One region of the Arthrobacter sp. NA-172 genome, then DNA from elsewhere that is predicted to be linked to it. Evidence: riboswitches for the same ligand, from Rfam matches in the RefSeq annotation. Region 1 holds a riboswitch; the other holds the start of a gene.
The links. Region 1 has a riboswitch for cyclic di-AMP ahead of ACF0H6_RS17125 (M23 family metallopeptidase). Riboswitches for the same ligand answer to the same signal wherever they lie in the genome.

Region 1 (10,343 bases):
TCCACTCCAAGCGCCGCGGCATCGTCCCAGGTATCCACGTCATCGGTGGAGCCGGCAGGGACGGGTACGGCCAGCAGATCAAGCCTAGCAAGCAGGCGGAATACTGAAGCGTTGGCCAAGCCACCCTGTTGGGCCGAAGCCAGCACTTCCCGTTGTAACGCCGAAGATCGGTAGATCCCGAGTAAAGGTTGTTTCCGGCCATCGGCGGAGACGGACATGGCCCCTTCAGCCTCCGGGTGTCCGGCAAGTTCCTTGAGTAAAACCGGAACCGCGGCGCCGGCGAGGGGCATGTCGCAGGCCATGACTAGTACCCAAGGCGCGGGGTTCTCCCTGGGTGGCTCCGTCGAGGGGGCGTGGGATTCAAGGGCAAGGAGTCCTGCTTCGATCGCCGCGGCGGGTCCCGCGAACGGCGGGGACTCACGGGCCGTCAACGTGCCGTCGGGCAATGTTCCAGGATCCGGCCCGACGACGACGACACTCCCGGCACCGTTCGCGGCGGCGAGGGCGCGCTGAAGGAGCGAGGCGTCGCCGTGCCTGAGCTGGGCTTTGGGCACGCCTCCGAGGCGGGAGGACTTACCACCCGCCAAGATCACCGCATCAAAGTCCACCCGCCCAGATTACCCGGGAAGCAGGCTCAGCTTCGGTTCAAGCCGCCGATTCGGGCAGGAGGAAGGGATCCCATGCTGGCGCAGGTTTCTCGAGCTCCTTGATCTGCCAGATAGTCCCGGTGGGCGCCGCAGGAACGAACCCCAGTTTCCAGCCCATCTCGGCCGGTGTGTGGTTGCTCTTGGCGTTGTTGCAGCGCAGGCACGCTGCTACCAGGTTTTCCCAGGAATCCGCGCCGCCCCTGGATTTGGGGTGGACGTGGTCAATGGTGTGGGCTGCTTTACCGCAGTAGGCGCAACGATGACCGTCGCGGCGCAAAACGCCGCGGCGTGTAACCGCCGTGATCGTGTTGTATCTCGGCCGGATGTAGCGATTGAGCAGAATCACGGAGGGACGTCCGAGAATCTCCTGTGGCCCGACGACAGGCTCGTCGCCTTCGGCCACTACGCTCGCTTTTCCGGTGAGCACAAGGACCAGCGCCCGGCGGAAGGTTACTACCGCCAGCGGTTCATATCCAGCATTCAGAACGAGTGTGCGCATGCACGTACCTCTTCACGGCCGCACCCGTCAGGGGCGCGAGGGCCGGCTGCCCTCTGCATGTACGGGCTGTGGATCGACACCATAAGAGTAAACACGCGGATGCCAGATCACCGAATCCGTGCATCGGTTCGGTGGCTGTGTCGGGCAAAGTTCATGTGCCGGACATGTGGCGGGAACCTTCCGACGGCCAGAGGGATCTGCGGGTTATAGGACAAAACGTGTGTATGGGAGGAGCGTGCTTCCCGGTCGGGTGAACGCCCCGACGTGATCCGGAGGGCTGAATTGGACGCGTTCCTGGGATGGCTGCTGCTCCCACCCGGCCTGTAACCCCGCGCAAGCGCTGAGCGACACGGCAAATGGATTTCGACGCGTGAATTCCAGTGGCGACAGGGATTTAGCGCCCCCGCAAGTATTTTGCGCGTCGCGAGGCACTGGGTGCGTCGATTTGGCGCACTCCGGTTAAAACAGAACATCCCCGCGGCCAAAGCCAGCGGGGATGTTCCGGCAAATCTATTTAGCCACCAACGTGGATGAAGACCGGGCCGGAGCCGATGTTGACGCTGTACAGGGCGGTGGTTCCACCGTTCCAGCCGCCGTGGACTGCCATGCCGTTGCCGACGTAAACGGCGATGTGGGCCTTGCCCATGCCACCGTTCTGGTAGTAGACCAAGTCTCCAGGCTGAGCTTCAGCAGCGCTGACCGTACGGCCGAGGGAGAGGTAGTCTGCCGGCCAGCCGTGGAAGTTGATGCCCACAGCGGCCAGGGAGTTCGAAGCCAGGGCGGTGCAGATCCTGGGCAACGCCAAGCTGGGCGTAAGCTGCGGCAGCAATCGCTGCGCCCTTGCCGCTGGCAACCTTGGTGACGGGTGAAACAGCAGCGGTCACAGAAAGCGTTGAGGAGCCGGCAGCGGCACCCGTTGCAGCCTGCGGAGCCGGAGCAGCTTCCTGGGTGGCAACCGGAGCTGCGACAACCGGAGCCGCGACCACCGGAGCAGCTTCGGTGGAGACCGCGGGGCGCTCGTATTTGATGGCCACGGAGGAGTCTGCCGAAATGCTGGCTTGGGCGATGGACTGGACTTCCAGGGCGGAGGTCGACGTCGATTCGCGGGGGACGTTGGTTTCTGCAGCGTTGGCTGCGATACCGCTAGTGAGCACCAGGCCGGAAGCAGCCGCGATGACGGCTGCCTGACGGCCTACGCCACCGGCGTTGCTGCCGACAGACTTGGCGATAACGGCAAGTGAGTTGGTCTTGGTGACCGCGGCACGGTGGCGCGCGACAGTAGAGCGTGAAGACACGTTAAGAGGCCTCTCCCTATGCCCGCGAGGTAAGCTGTCGGATTCGGATGGGAGTCATCCGGCCACACTTCTCCCTCTCGGAAGTCGTGCGACTTAACCCCAAGGCCATCGGTGAAGATGACCAAAAGTGGGTCCCCCGCCTCTGCCAGACGATGTTTTGCGAACGGAACCTCGGGCAGTGGCAGAGCTAGGCAATCCACCCGAGTGCAACAACTCTCTAAAAGTTGATGCGTGTAAGACGGTACATGAGTTTTAACTAAAAGTCACATTCAGGTCACGGCGTGTGACAAGCATGCGAGAGACTTCCATCGGATTGGCTACAGCCAGCCCAAAGGGTCAACGACGTCGCCGTTGACCATGACTTCAAAGTGGAGGTGGCAGCCGGTAGAGGCGCCGGTGGTGCCGCTCAATGCGATGACATCGCCGCGGCTGACCGTTTGGCCCACCTGGACGTTAAACGAAGACAAATGGTTGTACGTGGTTTCCAGGCCGTTGCCATGGTCCACCACAATGCGGTTTCCGCCGCCATACGGATGCCAGCCGGCAAAAGTGACCTTGCCGGCCGCGGCCGCATGAACCTGGGTGCCGCACTGGGCCACGAAGTCCTGGCCCCGGTGGAACTCCCCCAAACCGCCCGTGATGGGATTCACCCGGTAACCGAAAGGCGAGGCCGTGGTCAGGGTGTCCAGCGGCGCCCCCAGGGCGCCCTTGGAGGACGACGTCTTGATGGTGCCGACGGACTGCGCGCTCAAGAGCTGCTTGAGCCTGGTGTCCGGATCCGCCGTGGTGGAGACCGCAGCACGGCTGAAGTCGATCGTGGCGCTTGCCGCGGCGGGAATCTCGGGCTGGGTGCCCACGGCCGAGGCGGCGTGGTTCGATTCGGCCGCGGCCGTCATGGCGCCGGTGCCCGGCATGGCGACCGTCAGGATGAGGCCCGTAGTAGCAAGGGCCACTCCGGCCTTCTGTCCTGCTCCGCTCGCGGCGGCGAATTCGGCCATCTGCCGCAAGGGACCTTTGCGCCGGCGAAGTTCGCGATGGGGATCGCGGGGCCGGCCCTGGGCAACGTCGTGCGTGCTCCGCAGCTCAGCAGTAGGACCGGACGCGCGCCTGCGGCCCCTGGTGTTCTGCGTGGTCAAAGTGTTCCTCTCTGGCAAGCCTGCGAAGTTAGCTGTCGGATTCGGGCCAGAGAGATCGTGGACCCGGTCCGCGCGAAGGGCGCGAAGCGCAAGCTACCCGGAGGGGCCTTGCGCTGGTTGCACTTCCGCTGCGGACTTCACCCCAAGGCCGTCTTTCGACCGCCGATGGTGGTTCCTCCGCTTCTGCCAGTGAATGGACTAATCCACCTGATCCACTGGCAGAACTCGGCTTCGGATCAGGTAACGCTTTGGTATCGGCGCCGGTATTTAACTCTAGGGGATTAAGCCCCGTGGTAATAATTTCGTTATCTTTGCCGCTCGCATCGCCGGGCCGGCTAGGCGACCGTGACGAATACGTGCGACGCAACCTCAGGCGGCAGCTCCAGCGCGCCGTCGATATTGGGCACACGAACCGAGATGTACTCCCCTACGCGTTCCAGGGAAACCCTGGCACCGGGGCGGATTCCGCCCTCGTCGAGCTGCACCAGAAGTTCCGGTTCCACCTGGATCGGTTCAGCCAGACGGCTGACGGTGACCCGGTTTTCAGGTGAGTATTCATTCATCGCGTCAAGAAGGTTGACCACGCCATCCGTAAAGGCGTGGGACGCGGCTCCACCCAGCGCTTCGAGTCCGGGGATGGGGTTGCCGTAGGGCGAATCCGTGGGGTGGTCCAGCAGCTCATAAATCCGCCGTTCCACGCGCTCACTCATGACATGCTCCCAGCGGCACGCTTCATCGTGGACATAGGCCCAGTCCAGGCCGATGACGTCCGCCAGGAGCCGTTCGGCGAGCCGGTGCTTGCGCATGACCTCGGTGGCGCGTTTCCGGCCCGCTTCAGTCAGCTCAAGGTGCCGATCATTGGACACAATCACCAGACCGTCACGCTCCATCCGTCCGATCGTCTGCGAAACGGTGGGACCGGAGTGCCGCAGGCGCTCCGCGATGCGTGCGCGAAGAGCCACGATGTTCTCTTCTTCAAGCTCCAAAATGGTCCGAAGATACATCTCAGTGGTATCGATCAGATCCGTCATCCAGCTCAGCTCCTCGAGCACAGTATCTTGCGTATTTTCTACCGTACCGCAGCCGCCTTAGTGGTCGATCAGGTGGCCGGACCGCCGGCGGTCCCGGTCCGGGCGCCAGCTCCAAGCTTAGCTTATTTGGAATTACTCCGGATAATTTCCGCGCCTGTCGAGCGCCCGGTACGCCGTGCCATCCTGTGCCCGGCGAAACAATTGCTTTCCACGTGGTGGACTATGACAGCTTCGTTTCTGCCCGGGCGTGCAGGGTCAGGCAGAATTGGGAAGTCGAAGGGGGCAGCTTGCCACCTGCCACGACCCATCTAGGCCGCTACTTCACCATTGGAGCATCCCGTGAGCGACAACAGCATCACTATCCCTGCCGATTTGCTGCCCAAGGACGGCCGCTTCGGCGCCGGCCCCTCCAAGGTCCGCCCGGAGCAGATCGAGGCCCTCTCCGCGGCCTCGGCAACGATCCTCGGTACCTCTCACCGCCAGGCACCGGTCAAGAACCTGGTGGGGTCCGTCCGCGAAGGCCTGAGCCAGTTCTTCCGTGCACCCGAGGGCTACGAGGTGATTCTCGGTGTCGGCGGCTCCACCGCGTTCTGGGACATCGCCAGCTTCGGCTTGGTGGAAAAGAAGGCCCAGCACCTCTCCTTTGGCGAGTTCGGCTCCAAGTTCGCCTCAGCCACCAACAAGGCCCCCTTCCTCGAGGCCTCGTCCATCATCAAATCGGAACCCGGAACGCGTCCGGTTTCCCAGGCCGAGGCAGGCGTGGACGTGTACGCATGGCCGCAGAACGAAACGTCCACGGGCGTGGCCGCCCCGGTCAAGCGGGTCCAGGGCGGCGACGACGGCGCGCTGATCCTGGTGGACGCGACCTCTGCAGCCGGCGGCCTGGATGTCGATGTTGCTGAAGCCGACGTGTACTACTTCGCACCGCAAAAGAACTTCGCCTCCGACGGCGGCCTGTGGCTCGGCCTCTTCTCCCCCGCAGCCCTCGAGCGAGCCGCCCGCATCAAGGCAAGTGGCCGCTGGATCCCCGATTTCCTGGATCTCCAGACGGCCATCGACAACTCGAAGCTCAACCAGACCTACAACACGCCGTCCCTGTCCACTCTAGTGACTCTGGACGCGCAGGTTCAGTGGCTCAACAGCAATGGCGGCCTGGACTTCGCTTCCGGACGCACGGGAGACTCCGCGAGCCGCATCTACAACTGGGCCGAGGCCTCCGAGTACGCCACCCCGTTCGTGGCCAAGGCCGAGGACCGCTCCAACGTCATTGCCACGATCGACTTCGATGATTCGATCGACGCCGCGGCCATCGCCAAGGTGCTGCGCGCCAACGGAATCGTTGACACGGAGCCGTACCGCAAGCTGGGCCGCAACCAACTGCGCATCGCCACCTTCGTGGCCATCGACCCGGACGATGTTTCGGCGCTGCTCGCCAGCATCGACTTCGTGGTAGGCGAACTGAAGAAGTAACGGGCCGACCTACGCCTGAAGCGCCGACGGGAACCTTCCCGCCGGCGCTTTTGGCTAATAGGCGCTGTTCGATTGAAGGGCGCAGCCCGTTACGTGAACTGCGGGTCGCCGTCGTCGTCCCCGCCTTGGACTGGCCGGCTCTCCAGACGGAAGAACCGCAATCCGCGGGCGCTTCGATCGAAGCGGAGCCTCAGTTGCCGGGCGCGGACGATCCAAATGATGCCGACGACGGCGGTGCTGGCGCCGGCGGCTGCAGCGACGCCGACAGCCCAGCGGGGCCCGGCCACGTTGGACACCCAGCCGACAAAGGGCGCCCCGATGGGGGTTCCACCCATGAAGATGGCCATGTAGAGCGCCATGACCCTGCCGCGCATGACAGGTTCCGTTGTTGACTGCACATAGCCGTTGGCGCTCGTGATCATGGTCAAGGCGAACAGCCCGCACGGAATCAGGGCCAAGGCAAACATGGTGTAATTCGGGGCCAAGGCAGCGCAGCCACTCGCGATGCCGAACCCGCCGGATGCCGCGAAGATGAGCCGCATCCGCGGCCGGCCACGCCGGGCGGCCAGCAGCGCGCCCGCGACCGAGCCGATTGCCATGATGGAGTTGAGCAGCCCGAAGGCGCCCGCGTCCATGCCGAATTCCGTCCCGACCATGGCCGCAATGAAGAGGACGAAGTTCAAGCCGAAGGTGCCCATGATGAAGATCGCGACCAGGACCACCATGATGTCCGGCCGGTTGCGCACGTAGCGGAGTCCTTCACGGATGCGGCCTTTGCCAGCGGCCGCCCGCGGCTGGACGCGCAGGGTTGCGAGGGGGATGGCCCGGATTGCGCCAAGCATCGCTAGGAACGTCAGGGTGTTGATCATGAACACCCAGCCCGGACCCACGGCAACTGTCAAAATGCCGGCCACGGCCGGACCGATCATGCGGGCCACGTTGAAGGAGGCGCTATTCAGGGCCACGGCATTGGCGAGGTAGTCATCCGTGACCAGCTCCGAGACGAAGGTCTGGCGAACGGGAGCGTCAAGGGCCGAGACAATGCCGAGCAACAGTGCGAATACATAGACATGCCACAACTGCGCGGCGCCGCTGAGCACCAGGATTCCTAATCCAGCGCTCAGCAGAGCCATGGCCGACTGTGTCATGACCAAGAGCCTGCGCCGGCTGTAGCGGTCGGCGAGCAGTCCGGCCAGTGGGGCCAGGAACAGCTGCGGACCCAATTGGAGGGCCAAGGTAACGCCCATGGCGCCGGCATCGTGGTTGCTCAGATGGGCAAAAACCAGCCAGTCCTGAGCTGTCCGCTGCATCCACGTGCCGATGTTGGAAACAAGGGCGCCGAGGAACCAAATGCGGTAGTTAAGGACACCCAGCGACTTGAAGGTGGACATTAGGTTCCACCTTCAAAGAATTGACTCGCTGGGTCCCTCAACGGCTAGTCAGCCTCGATTTCGTCGTCGTCCGCTTCTTCGGCGTCAGCGTCGCTGTCCCCATTGCCGGAGCTGTCCCCATCAACAGAGCTGCCTTCAGCAAGGGCGTCCTCGCCCTGCTCCTCAGCCGCTTCGTCCTCAGGACGGACGCGCTTTGCCCAAGGAACCCATTCCGGCGCGAGGATCGAGTCCTCCGACGGCAGCAGGCCGAGCTCACTGACCGTGACAACTTTTGAACGCGAGTTGCGGGTCACGACGGCGTACCACTGCCAACCGCCGTAACCGGCGAGTTGCGATTCGAACAGGTGCGTGACGAGGCGTTCACCTTCAGAGCGCGCAGCAATGGGCGGCCCTACTTCACCCGGATTTGCGATGGATTCCACGGCATTGCGGGCGACGTCGACGGCGGCCGCCAGGAAGGCATCCGGCTTGCCGACCCGCCACACAGGGATGCCGGTGCGAGGTTTCGCCGCGGCCGGCTTCCGCTCAGCGGGGCCAGCCGTTCTTGCCGTTCCTGCCGCTCCAGCAACGGCATCAAATCCGGCCACTTCAGGAACGGCTTCTGCGGATTCCGATGTCATGGCAGTTTTAGGCTTCCAGCTCGTCGGCAACCTTGCGGAGGGCTGCGGCGATGGCCTTCCCCTTGGCACCCTCGGGGTACTTGCCGGCGGACAACGTGCCCGAAAGGTTGTCGAGGACGGAAACGAGATCCTGCACCACTGGCGCGAGCTCACGGGCGTTCATGCGCTTGGCCTTGGCGATGGACGGCAACTTGTCCAGCACGCGCAAGCCCAGCGCCTGGGCTCCCCTGCGGCCGTCGGCAACGCCGAACTCAACACGGGTCCCTGCCTTGAGCTCCGCTACGCCCTCGGGCAGCGCGGATTTGGGGAGGAATACTTCCTGGCCATCCTCTGCAGCGAGGAATCCGAAGCCTTTGTCCTTGTCATACCACTTGACCTTGCCGGTGGGCACGTAATCAACCTTCTTCGTTCTTACTTTGGGAGACACGTCCGGCACGTCACCGCATCCGCAGGATACTGCGGGAATAGGGGTAACTGCCTGGTCCGTGTTGGTCTATTGCTTCAAGGTTATCCTGCCCGGCCACGGATTCGCGCTTTGGGTCCGCGAACGAACATCCCGCCGCCCTTGTTCACCCCGGACACAGAGGACCGGATGGGGTGCGGGACTGTTAGCGTTGCTTACATGATTCCCCACGGCTACCGCCGCCCGCTCGTGATCGTTGCCGCCGTCGTCGCGGTCTTGTCCTTGGCAGCCGTGGCCGCTGTGATGGCGATCGCTTTGGGCAACAACGTGGCGCCGGTCTGGGTGACATCCACCGCTCTGTACGGGCTGCCGGTCGCCTTTATTTTGATGGCAGCGTTGGTGCTCGACTCGGTGTGGGCACGGCGTCGGCAATGAGCCGCCGGAAAGCCCGACGGCGGGCCCGGCTGGCGGTAACGTTGAACTGATGTCCCTCATTCGCGCGCTCAGCAAGGAACTGGAAGCGCGCAGCGACGATTCGCTGCGGGCCTTGTTTGCCGCGCGGCCGGACCTCATCTCCCCCATCGCCCCGGACTTCGCGGCACTCGCAGCGAGGGCGAGCGCACGGGTCAGCGTGCAACGGGCCCTCGAACGGCTCAACAAGCCGGAAATGCAGGTACTGGAGACCCTGCACCTCTGCACCAACGCCGACACGGGCCACAGCGCCTCCGCGGCGGGATTGAAAAAGTGCATCAACGGCAGCACGCTTGCCGCCCTTGAACCGATTTTGAACAAACTCCAGGATCTGGCACTCATCCACCGCGCCGATCCGCCAGCCACAGTGCACAATCCCGGACGGCAACGCTTCTACCTACCCGTGGGCAGCCTCAAGGACGTCATCGGGATCTACCCTGCCGGTTTGGGCCGCAGCTACACCGAGCTGGTCCGGCTGCAACCGGCCTTCGCCCAGCGCATAGTTCAGCTCGTTTCCGAGCTTCACCAGAGTGGGGCTAACGTCCTGGCTGCCACAACCCCGATGGACGCGGCACTGGCATTGCAGCGCTGGACGTCGACGCCGGAGAATCTCGAGCACATCCTCTCCGAAGCCCCGCTGCGCACCCGTCCTCTTCTCAACAAGTTCGGCGGCTGGGCCATGGGTGCCGTACCGCAGGCGCAGCGGAAGGCCTCGGTGCTGCATGAAGGCCGCGACGTCGGACCCGTGGACTGGCTCTTGGCCCGCGGCCTGCTTGTCCCCTTGGACGCCAGCCATGTCGAGCTGCCGCACAGCGTCGGTTTATCCCTGCGCGGCGGCGCAATCGTTGACCATTTCACCCTGAAACCCCCCGTGCCGGAACTGGGCCAGACAAGCGCCGCCCTGCGCCGGAACGCCGCCATGGGTGCCATCGCCGAGATACTCCGGCTGGTGGGCGAACTCCTGCATGCGGTCCGGGAGCAGCCCGTGGTTACCCTGCGCAGCGGCGGGGTAGGAATCCGTGAGCTCAGGCGCCTGGCCGACGGCCTCCGCCTGGAAATGTCCGAGACTGCCCTGATCCTGGAGCTTTGCGCCCTCTCCGGCTTGCTGCGCCTCGACGTGGACAGCTCCACCTGGGTCCAGCCGCCGTCATTGGAATGGCTCACGCTCCCCCGCCAAGAACAGTGGCTCTGGCTGGTCAACGCCTGGCTTGCGAGCGAGCGCGCTCCGTCGCTTGTGGGGCAGACACTCCCCGTCCCGGCGCCCACAGGATCGCGTTCGGGCTCCGCAGGAAACGCCATCAACGCATTGTCCGCCGAGGCCCAACGCCCCGATGCTCCCTGGTCCGCAAGCGGATCCTCGAGATCCTCGACGAGCTCACC
Region 2 (10,343 bases), 240 kb from region 1:
GCTACCGCGTAGTACGGGTGGACAGTGCCGCTCATGAAGCTGAAGACCCCCGCGGTGATCAGAAGCCAGCCACCCCACAAGATGAGTGAGGCCCGGGTGCGGGAAGCACGGACTTCCCTGCGGGTGAACCACAGGCCGGCCACAAGCAGGATCAGTGCGGTGGGCAGAAGCCAGGAGACCTCACCGCCGAAGCTCGTCCCGAACATTCGGGTGATCCCGGCAGTTCCACCGAAGCCGGTGTTGCCGCCACCCGCACCGCCACCACCGAAGCCGCCGGCGGGGCCGCCAGCGCCTCCTCCACCGGGCATGCCTCCGCCGGAGCCGGTGATACGGGACAGCCCGTTGTAACCAAAGGTCAGTTCAAGGAAGCTGTTGGTGGTTGAGCCTGCCATGTAAGGGCGTGCCGAGACGGGAGTCAGCTGGAAAAGAACGATGTAGCTGCCCGCGATCACTGCGATGCCGGCCACTGCGCCGAGCAGGTGCAGCAATCTCCGCCGCAGCGTGGTGGGCGCGGCCCAGAGGTAGGCGAGTCCAAGGCCCGGAACAATCAGGAAACCCTGCAGCATTTTGCTCAGGAACGCGAGGCCCACCACGGCGCCCGCCGCTGCGAGCCACTTCCAGCCTGCACGTTCGATCGCGCGGGTAGTGAAGTAGGCCGCCAGTACCAAGCACAAGGTGAGCATGGCGTCGGGATTGTTGAAGCGGAACATAAGGGCTGCCACCGGGGTCAGCGCCAGCGCGCCGCCGGCCATCAAGCCTGCTCCGGGACCGGACACCCGCTTGACCGTCAAATACAGGAGGCCGACGGCGGCCACGCCCATGAGCGCCTCGGGTACGAGCATGCTCAACGGCGAGAAACCGAAGATCCGGCCTACCAGGGCGGGGATCCATAGCGACGCCGGCGGCTTGTCCACGGTGATGGCATTGCCGGCGTCGAGCGAGCCGAACAGCAAGGCCGTCCAGTCTTTGGTGCCAGCCTGGATGGCTGCGGCGTAGAAGGAGTTTCCATAGCCGGTGGCCGCGAGGTTCCAGAGGTACAGGAACGCGGTGGCCACGAGGAGTCCGGCGGCGGACGGCCGTACCCAGCGGGGCTGGTGGCCAAAGGCGTATCGGGTCCATCGGGGAGTGGGTCCGGTGGTGCCGGGAGTCGAGGGGCCGGTTGAGCGGCGGCCGTTGGCCGCCTCGGCAACGTCGGTTCCGGCCGTTTCTGCGCTCGCGGGAGAGATCGTGGAGGTCATGATGCTGCCGTTTCTGTGAGCGTGCTGGCTTCTGCGATGGGTTCAGTCGGCTGTTCTGCCTGGGAGGGCTGCGCCTGCTGTATTGGCTGCGCCGTTTGTGGGCGCTGCGCCGTTTGTGAGAGCTGCCCCGTTTGTGGAAGTTGCGCCGTCGGCTGGCGGAAGACCCACAGGCGGAATAAGAGGAAGCGGATCGCAGTGGCGGCGAGGTTCGCTCCGACCACCGTGAGGAGTTCACCCCAGCGGTCCGGCGTCGTCGTACTATGCACCAAGGAGAGGGCCCCGGAGGTGAGCGCGAGGCCGATACCGAAGACGATCAGCCCCTCGAAGTGGTGCCTGACAGGGTTGCCGCCCTGGATGCCGAACGTGAAGCGCCTGTTGGCGCCCGTGTTGGCGATGGCCGTGACGAGCAGCGCCAGGAAATTGGCTAACTGCGGGTCCATGAAGCCGCGGCACAACAGGAAGATCAGCACATACGCAAGGGTTGACGCGGCACCGATCGCTGCGAACCGGACCAGTTGCCCGAAGAGGCTGCTGCCCCGGCTCTGTTCGGCGGTGCGGGACGACGCCGGGAGCGGGCCCCTGGCGAGCGCGGCGCGCAGCTCCGGGATGGGGATGCGGCCGGAGACCAGATCCCGGGTGAGCCGGGCCATGCCACGCATGTCGGCCAGCGCGGTGCGGACCACGTCGACGCTGGAATCGGGATCGTCGATCCAGTCCACGGGTACTTCGTGGACCCGCAGGCCGCAGCGCTCGGCGAGGACCAGGAAGCTCCGTGTCGAAGAACCACGAGTTGTCCATGGTGTAGGGGAGGATCTGCTGGGCCACGTCGGCCCGGATTGCCTTGAACCCGCACTGGGCGTCACTGAAACGTGCACCCATGAACGAGTGCAGCATCAGGTTGTAACTGCGTGAAATGAATTCGCGCTTGGGGCCTCGCACAACCCGCGAGTTGCGCGTGAGCCGCGTGCCGATGGCAAGGTCCGAATGGCCCGAGATCAGCGGGGCCAAGAGTGGCGCCAGTGCGGCGAGATCCGTGGACAGGTCCACGTCCATGTAGGCCAGAACCGGCGACGGCGAGGCGAGCCACACTTTGCGGAGGGCGTTCCCGCGTCCTTTTTCCTCCAGGTGGACCACCACGAGCTCGGGCAATTCCCTGGCCACTCGTTCGGCAATTTTCAAAGTGCCGTCTGTGCTGGCGTTGTCCGCCACCGTGATGCGAAAGCCGTGCGGAAAGGAGTCACGCAAGTGGCCGTGAAGCCTGCGCAGGCACTCTTCGAGGTCGCGTTCCTCGTTGAAGACGGGGATGGTGACATCGAGAACCGGGACGGTGGTGCGGGTGTCCACGGGGGCGCGCCGCACGCTGCTGCGCTGAAGGGGGATCGCGGGATGAGTAGTAAGGCCCGGCGGCACCACCGCGGGGTCCTTCAGGGTTCCGGAGGTGGATTCGATGAGCGTCATGTATCCAGAGTGGCCTTGGCGAATATGAAGGCTTTAGGCGGAACCTGTGACCTGGCTGTGGATGTGCGGCCGCCGTCGCGAATCACTGAGTGGCCACAATACGTCGAGGTCCGCCCTTGAAAGGACGGACCTCGACGTATTTTGTGCGGTTTTTGGCTTAGTACCAGTTGTGGGACAAATGGAAGGACCACGCAGCGGACGGAGATCCGTAGCGTTCCTTGATGTAGTTCAGGCCCCAGCGGATCTGAGTCTTGTAGTTGGTCTGCCAGTCGGCCCCTTCGGACGCCATCTTTTCGGCCGGCAGCGACTGGCTAATGCCGTAGGCGCCGCTGGAAGCATTGGTGGCAGTGGTGCGCCAATCCGATTCCTTGTTCCACAAGGTTGTCAGGGCGGACATCTCGCCCTGACCCCAACCGTAGGAGGAAAGAATGCTGGCGGCGTAGGCCTGGGCGCCGGAGGGATCATCGACTGCGACCGGTGCGGCCGGTGCCGCTGGAGCGGGGGGCGCGACGGGCGCGACGGGCGCGGCAGCCTGGGCCGCGACGGCGGCTGGAGCGGGGGTGGCCGTCTGGCTCGGAGTCGGCGTGGCGCTCGGGGTGGCACTGGCGCTCGCGCTCGCCGACGGTGTGGCCGCGGCGGAAGGGGCGGCACTCTGCTGAGCAACTGCACCGGAATCGGACGTGCGGCTCATGTCCTGGGCATTGATGGCTTGACCGGCAGCATGGGTGGCTGCCCCGGCGCCGAGGAACACAGCAACAACGCCGGCAACAACGGCCATGCGTTGGGTGGTGCCGAGGTTTGCGGCAGCCCGTGTCAGGGCGGAACGTGACTTATTCTTCCGGGCAGGTTCGCCGCGGTGGCGCGCAACAGAGCGCGACTGATTCTTGGAACCAGACATGGTGATTGCCTCTCAACGCCTGCGGAGTTAGCTGTCGGATTCGGATGAGGTCATCCGGCCGTGGCCACGGAGAATCGTGGCGCTGCGGCTTCACCCCTAGGGCCGGCTCAACATGAGCGCTTGCCCGGAGACCTGGGTCCCCCGTCTCTGCCTAGAGTGTTGGGCACCGGGGAGTGGCAGAGCTCGGCGTCTACCCGGAGGTGGCCGGAATGATCCTGCGCACCCATTCGACGGTACAGGAGGTTTTCGCTTAAGTCACATTTGAGTAACGGAGATCACGACGGCGGTGTGCCGACTTGCGCTTGCCGCGCACCGCCCTCGTAGCTTATCCGTCTAAGCGGCTCCGAGTGCAGGAAGCCGTACGGCGAACTCCGTCCGGCCTGGTCCGCGAGACCACTTCAACGGTGCCGCCGTGGGCCTGGACGATGGATTCCACAATCGACAGACCCAGCCCGGATGTTCCCTCGGAACCGGAGCGGGCGGCGTCGGCACGGGCAAAGCGCGAGAAGATCCTGCCTTGGAAATCAGGCGCAATCCCCGGGCCGTTGTCCGTCACGGTGACTACGGCGCTCCCATCGGCCGAGCGCATGACTCCAGTGACCACAGTGGTTCCGGCCTCCGTGTGTTTGCGGGCGTTGGAGAGCAGATTGGCCAAGACCTGGTGAAGCTGGGTGGTGTCGCCGCGGACCGTGAGGGGCTCGTCCGGAAGCCGGAGCTGCCAGACGTGTTCGGGTGCCATGACTTTCTCATCGCTGACGGTTTCGATCACCAACTGTGTGAGGTCCACATCGCCGAACACGGGCGCTTTGCCCTCGTCCAGCCGGGCCAACAGAAGGAGGTCTTCCACGAGGGTGGTCATGCGTTCGGACTGGCTCTGAACCCGGCCCAGCGACTTCCGGCCGTCTTCCGTGAACGTTTCGGTCATGCGCAGCAGTTCGGTGTAGCCACGGATGGCGGTCAGCGGAGTGCGCAGCTCGTGCGAGGCGTCGGCCACGAATTGTCGTACCTTGGTTTCGCTCTGCTGGCGTGCCTCCAAAGCGCTGGAGACGTTGTCCAGCATGAGGTTCAGAGCATGGCCGACGCTTCCCACCTCGGTGCCCGGATGGGACGCCGACGGCGGAACGCGCACCGCGAGTGCCACTTCGCCGGCGTCGAGCGGAAGCTTCGACACTTTCGTGGCGACGTCGGAGAGTTCCTCAAGGGGACGCATGGTGCGGCGGATCAGCACAGTTCCCGCGAGTCCAATCAGCACCAGCCCGCCCAAGGAAACCAGCACCATGGTCCATACGAGCGAGGCCTCGGTGTTCTCCTTCGTTGCGAGAGGCAGGCCGGTGATGATGACGTCGCCGTAGGGGGTCTTGGTGGCCACCAGCCGGTAGCCGCCGTTCGAGAGGGTCCGATCAACCGGATGCCCGTCTTGGGGCAGCGTCAACAGGATGCCGGCGTCGCTGGACGAAAGGGGCTTGCGGGTGGCGTCGGAGGACAAGAATCCATCGTTGCTGCTTACTTGCCCGCCGAGGATACGCGCATTCAGGGTGCCGACGCTTTGACCGCGGGCATCCAACGGATCCGGCCGTCCATTGGGATCGCCTACGGGCGGGCGGCCATGCGAGGCCTGCATCAATTGATCGTCGAGCTGCTTCGTGAGGAACACGTCCATGGAGGCGTAGCTGACCACGCCAACCGCCCCGCAGATGGCCACCAGGAAGTCCCATGGAGACCAGGATCAGGCGCGTGCGCAAGTGCCAGGTTGAAGGGTTGAACCAGTGATGGTCGGTCTGGCGGGGGATACCCGAGAGCGCGGACATGACTGCGCCCCGGCTATTCGGCAGGCTTGATGACGTAACCGGCTCCGCGCACGGTATGGATCATCGGCAGGTGATTGGCTTCGATCTTCTTGCGCAGGTAGGAGATGTAGAGCTCCACGATGTTGGCTTGGCCGCCAAAATCGTAGTCCCACACGCGGTCCAGGATCTGGGCCTTGCTGACCACGCGCTTGGGGTTTTCCATCAGGTAGCGCAGGAGCTCGAACTGGGTTGCCGTGAGCTGGATTTCTTCGCCTCCGCGAGAGACTTCGCGGGTGTCGACGTTCAGAGTCAGGTCGCCCACCACCAGCTCGGCCGTGTCCATCGCGGCCACGCCTGAGCGCTGGACCAGGCGATGCAGGCGCAACAGGACTTCTTCCATGCTGAATGGCTTGGTGACGTAGTCGTCCCCGCCGGCGGCCAAACCCACGATGCGGTCCTGCACGTCGTCCTTCGCGGTGAGGAAGAGCGCGGGTACCTCAGGCGCAAAGGCGCGGATCCTGCCCAAGAGTTCAACGCCGTCGAACCCTGGAAGCATGACGTCCAGCACCAGGACATCGGGCCGGAAGTCCTTGGCGAGCTTTACCGCAGCGGGTCCGTCGCCCGCCACAGCTACGGACCAGCCCGCCATGCGGAGGCCCATGCTCATGAGTTCGGCGAGGCTGGGCTCGTCGTCCACTACAAGGGCGCGGATAGGTGATCCGTCCGGGTGGGTGAGCTGCGGAAGGTTGTTGGTCATGGAGTGCGAGGATGCCATGGGACAACTCTCCAGTCTGCCGGTTTGCCGGTGCTTAGCCGATGCTGTGAGCACGCTGTGAGTCTCAGCCTAGCCACCTGTCCGGAGGTTGTGCCGGTTCGGGGAGGAGCGGCGTGGGATTCTGCTGGATCATTCCTCAGTCCAGCGGGGCGATCCGCATGATTACGGGCGTCGCCGCGCGTTTGCCTTGGATGATCCAGCAGAATCCACCTCAACGTGCGCTTAGGTCACAGGAAGGCCTGCAGGTTGACACAGGCAACGCACAGCAAAGCGGCTGACGCTGTTTGGGACAAGAGCAATCACGACCAAACAGTCTCGATTTCCGATGGAGAACACCATGGATCAGCAAAACAACCCCTCCGTACCTGGTTCCGAGCCGGAGAATCGGCACCCGCAGCCGGTGATCCGTCCGCTCGATGAGGCTGGGCAGCCGGTAGCCGAGCAGGCACCCATGGCCGAGCCTGCCGCTGGCCAGCCTGCCGGCGAGCAGCCGGGGCAGCCTGCCGCTGGTTGGGGTGCGCCGCAGCAGCCTATGGGTCAGCAGCCTATGGGTCAGCAGCCTGGCGCTGGTTGGGGTGCGCCGCAGCAATATGCCGCCGGGCAGGACCGTCCCTCGTTCTTCAAGAATTGGACCCTGAAGAAGAGCCTCCTTGTCGGAGGTGCCGCTGTGGTGGTCGCCGCGGCGGCCGGAGCCGGTGCCTATGCGGCGGGAAACGGGACTGCGGCCACCACTACCAATGCTCAGGGTCCGGGCGCGGGCGGCCAGGCCGGCTCTAACGGCCAGGGTGGATTCGGTGGTCCGGGCGGCACGAACGCGGGTCCGGGCGGGCTCGGCGTCGGCATGGGCGGCCTCAACGCAGCGGTCCACTCGGAATACGTGGTTCTCCAGAACGGCAGCTACGTCACCATGGCGGGCCAACTAGGTACGGTTACTGACATCTCCGCGAGTTCCATGACCGTCAAGAGCGAGGACGGGTTCACTCAAACCTACGTCCTTGGATCGGACGTCGTGGTGGCACAGGGCCTGAGGCAGCGGGGGAGCAGCTCCAGCGGTACCACCCTGACACTCGCTGATGTGAAAGCAGGCTCAAGCGTGAGGGTTACGGCGCTCAAGGAGTCCGGCAAGTACACGGCCCAGCGCCATCCAAATCGTCACGGCCACAACCTCTGGCACCCAAGGTTCCGGCACTGCAAGCACCCCAAGCCCCGCTACCACCAACTAGCCCGGAATCCCCATCTAGGTAGCCGGGACATTCCCTTGGTGGGGGCCGGCATCCACGGTTCGCACGTCGGGTTGCTGTGGGGCGGGCGGTGACCGCCGAGATCCGGCCCATGAAAAAAGCGAAGCGGCGTGAAATCAGGCGCCATTTTGCGCTCCCATTAGCCTCAAACCGGGTTCTAGCAGACGGTTAGCCCAAAAATTTTCGTGAGAGCTCCACTCCCGATTGGACAAGACTTGTTTCACATCTCGAGATTCTAGGGCAAGCGCGTGACGCCAGTTGAGATTCAAGAAATGGCTATCTCATCAAATTATCTTCGAATATTGCATACATAATGCCCATTGTGACGAACGAGAATGGGTCACATTAGGACATGCTTGAATTGTGATGTGCGGCACAATAGTGTGATCCGTCTCGGAATGTGGACGGTTTGACCCTTTGTTACTTGCAAGTTCCCTTTGTTACGTTGCACACTTCAAATGTGAACAAGAACTCAACAGCATCTGCAGCCGCAGCGATCGAACCCAGCACACCCGCTGGTTTTTCGATGAGCTGTTGTCGAATGCATGCCTAACTTTCGATCCCAAAAAGTTTCAGGCATTCGCCCCCTGCCCAGCGTCGGGCGCCACTCCCCATCTCATTGCGGGGACAACACCAGCATTCGAAGCCGCGATGACGGCTATTCACTTTGAGGTAAGCAATCCATGTCAGTTGCATCAGGATACGTCCACATCTCCGTCCGTAACGCCAATAAGGCGGCGTCGAACACCGGCATTCGTCCCGGCTTCGGCAACCGCCCGGCCTACGCCCAGCCTGCTCTCCAGGGTGGCGGCCAGGCGCCCGGTTACGTGCCCCAGGGCTATAACCCCACTTCCTACGGGCAGCTCCGCGCCGTTCCTGCCAACGAGGCCTCGCCGATGACTGCACCCACGCCTGTCCTGGCTCCAGCAGACCGCGCCATCCGGCCCGTTGCCAACGACAATGTGGCCCGCGGTTTCGTGCTCTACATGGGCATCGACGAGGACACGGCGGCCGCCGCCGGAACCTCCATCGCCAAGCTCGCCCAGGAGATCCGGGCCTACGCCCAGTCCCTCGTTGCCGACGCGGAAAGCTATGCCGCCGTCGCGGTGGCACCGGCCAGTGCGCCAGGTTCCGCGCTCGACGTCGTCCGCTCGACTTTCGGTGACCCGACCGTTGGCAGCCGCCAGCGTTCCGAGGCGCTCCGCCCGCAGCCTGCGCAGGAAGCCCGCCCGTCCGGCGTCTTGATCGATCTCGCCCGCCGTGAAGTCCACCTCGACGGCGAGTCCCTGAACCTCACGTTCAAGGAATTCGAGCTCCTCAACTACCTCGTCGAAAACGGCACCCGCACCGTGGGCCGTGACGAACTTCTCGAGGGACTGTGGCGCAACGCCGAAGAGGTTCCCAACGAGCGCACCATCGACGTTCACATCCGGCGCCTTCGCTCCAAGCTCGGCCGCCTCGCGAACACTGTCCGCACCGTGCGCGGCCAGGGCTACCGCTTCTACGAGCACCCCGAGGTCATCGTCTGGGCGGCTCCGGAATACTCGATCTAACCTCGCTGCTCACCCAACTGGCTCGCAGTAGCCGTCGTTCTGACGCGTCTTAGCGACATCTGCTGCCAGTCAGTTGGGCTAGTAGGGTGGGGGGATGAGCGAGCATCACATCAAGCGGCTGGTGATCATGCGGCACGCGAAGTCGGACTGGCCCCTCGGGGTGCCCGACCATGAGCGACCTCTTGCCGAGCGTGGCCACCGGGAGGCTCCCCTTGCCGGGAAATGGCTCCTCAAGCACCACGTGATTCCGGACTTCATCCTCTGTTCGTCCGCGCTGCGGACCCGGCAGACCTGCACTTGGGTCTGCAGCGAACTGGGGGACAAGGCGCCGACGCCGAAACTCGAGGACGGCCTGTACGCCGCCTCCGCGCAGCGCATGTTGACCGTCGTCAACCATGTGCCGGAAACCGTCACCACGCTCATGATCTTCTCGCACATGCCCGGCGTTCAGGACCTCGCGATGCACTTGGCTTCCCGCGACTCGGACCACGACGCCTACATGGATGCGGCAACCCGGTATCCGACCAGTGCCATGACCGTGATGGAACTGGAGAAGCCGTGGGCTGAACTGGATGGGCAAGACGCCCGCCTGACCCACTTCGCCGTGCCCCGCCCCAAAAAGTAGCCCCACCCTCGGCGCGAACTGGCAGCTGATGCCCTCAAATTCGACGCGTGGGGGCATCTGCTGCCAGTTCGCGCGGAATGGTCCGGGCTAGCCGACGTCGAGGCCGGCGGCCACGTCCTGCAGCAAGCGCACCACGTGCCGAATGCTGGGGCTTGCCGTCATGGTTTTCCGGTAGACGAGGCCCACCTGCCGCTGCTGCATCGGATTGACCACGGGCACCGCCACCACGCCGGCGGGGAGATCGGGCCGGCCGAGCCGGGGTACCAATGCCACCGCCACGCCCATCTGGACCATCGCGATATGCGTGGAAAAGTCGGGGTCGTAGATCCGGATGTCCGGCACCCGCCCCAAGCCGGCGAGGATCGCCAGCAGTGCCTCGTTGCAGATGGCGCCTGCCGGTGTGCTGATCCACCTTTCGTCCACAAGGTCGGAGGGCTCGACGGCGGTCCGCCCCGCGAGCGGGTGCGCCGAGTTCAGCAGGACGTCCGCGGTGTCCATGCACAGGTTCTCGTGGACCATGTTCTCCGGAATGACCAGGGGCACCGAGTGCCAGTTGTGCACGACGCCGAGATCGGCTTCCCCGGTGGCGACCCTTTGGACGGCCTCGCGCGGGTCCTCGGCCAGGACCCGGATCTCGAGGTCCGAACCCGGGGCCCCTGGCCCCGAGACTGCCGTGCCAAGTTTCCTCAGCATCGGACCTACCAGCCCGCGGCAGGCGGTCGAGAATCCGACGAGCCGCAGTACGCCGCTTGGCTTCGCGGGATCGGC

Region 2: linked by a shared signal. The riboswitch ahead of ACF0H6_RS15940 (hypothetical protein) and the one ahead of ACF0H6_RS17125 (M23 family metallopeptidase) in region 1 are both predicted to bind cyclic di-AMP.

Annotation. Positions count from the first base shown of each region.
Region 1 is NZ_JBINOT010000003.1:645,934-656,276, reverse strand. Features, by position in the region: gene ACF0H6_RS17140 (molybdenum cofactor guanylyltransferase) at 1-608, opposite strand, end outside; gene ACF0H6_RS17135 (HNH endonuclease) at 646-1,146, opposite strand; partial or broken gene ACF0H6_RS17130 (NlpC/P60 family protein) at 1,661-2,441, opposite strand; cyclic di-AMP (ydaO/yuaA leader) riboswitch at 2,447-2,628, opposite strand; gene ACF0H6_RS17125 (M23 family metallopeptidase) at 2,759-3,577, opposite strand; cyclic di-AMP (ydaO/yuaA leader) riboswitch at 3,580-3,787, opposite strand; gene ACF0H6_RS17120 (metal-dependent transcriptional regulator) at 3,913-4,608, opposite strand; gene serC (phosphoserine transaminase) at 4,948-6,078, shown strand; gene ACF0H6_RS17110 (MFS transporter) at 6,168-7,469, opposite strand; gene ACF0H6_RS17105 (DUF3027 domain-containing protein) at 7,514-8,089, opposite strand; gene ACF0H6_RS17100 (cold-shock protein) at 8,097-8,480, opposite strand; gene ACF0H6_RS17095 (hypothetical protein) at 8,712-8,927, shown strand; partial or broken gene ACF0H6_RS17090 (helicase-associated domain-containing protein) at 8,977-10,343, shown strand, end outside.
Region 2 is NZ_JBINOT010000003.1:407,565-417,907, forward strand. Features, by position in the region: partial or broken gene ACF0H6_RS15925 (ArnT family glycosyltransferase) at 1-1,238, opposite strand, end outside; partial or broken gene ACF0H6_RS15930 (glycosyltransferase) at 1,235-2,582, opposite strand; gene ACF0H6_RS15935 (hypothetical protein) at 2,484-2,816, shown strand; gene ACF0H6_RS15940 (hypothetical protein) at 2,854-3,594, opposite strand; cyclic di-AMP (ydaO/yuaA leader) riboswitch at 3,597-3,793, opposite strand; partial or broken gene ACF0H6_RS15945 (sensor histidine kinase) at 3,928-5,402, opposite strand; gene ACF0H6_RS15950 (response regulator transcription factor) at 5,416-6,156, opposite strand; gene ACF0H6_RS15955 (hypothetical protein) at 6,494-7,471, shown strand; gene ACF0H6_RS15960 (winged helix-turn-helix domain-containing protein) at 8,081-8,950, shown strand; gene ACF0H6_RS15965 (SixA phosphatase family protein) at 9,045-9,575, shown strand; gene ACF0H6_RS15970 (LysR family transcriptional regulator) at 9,663-10,343, opposite strand, start outside.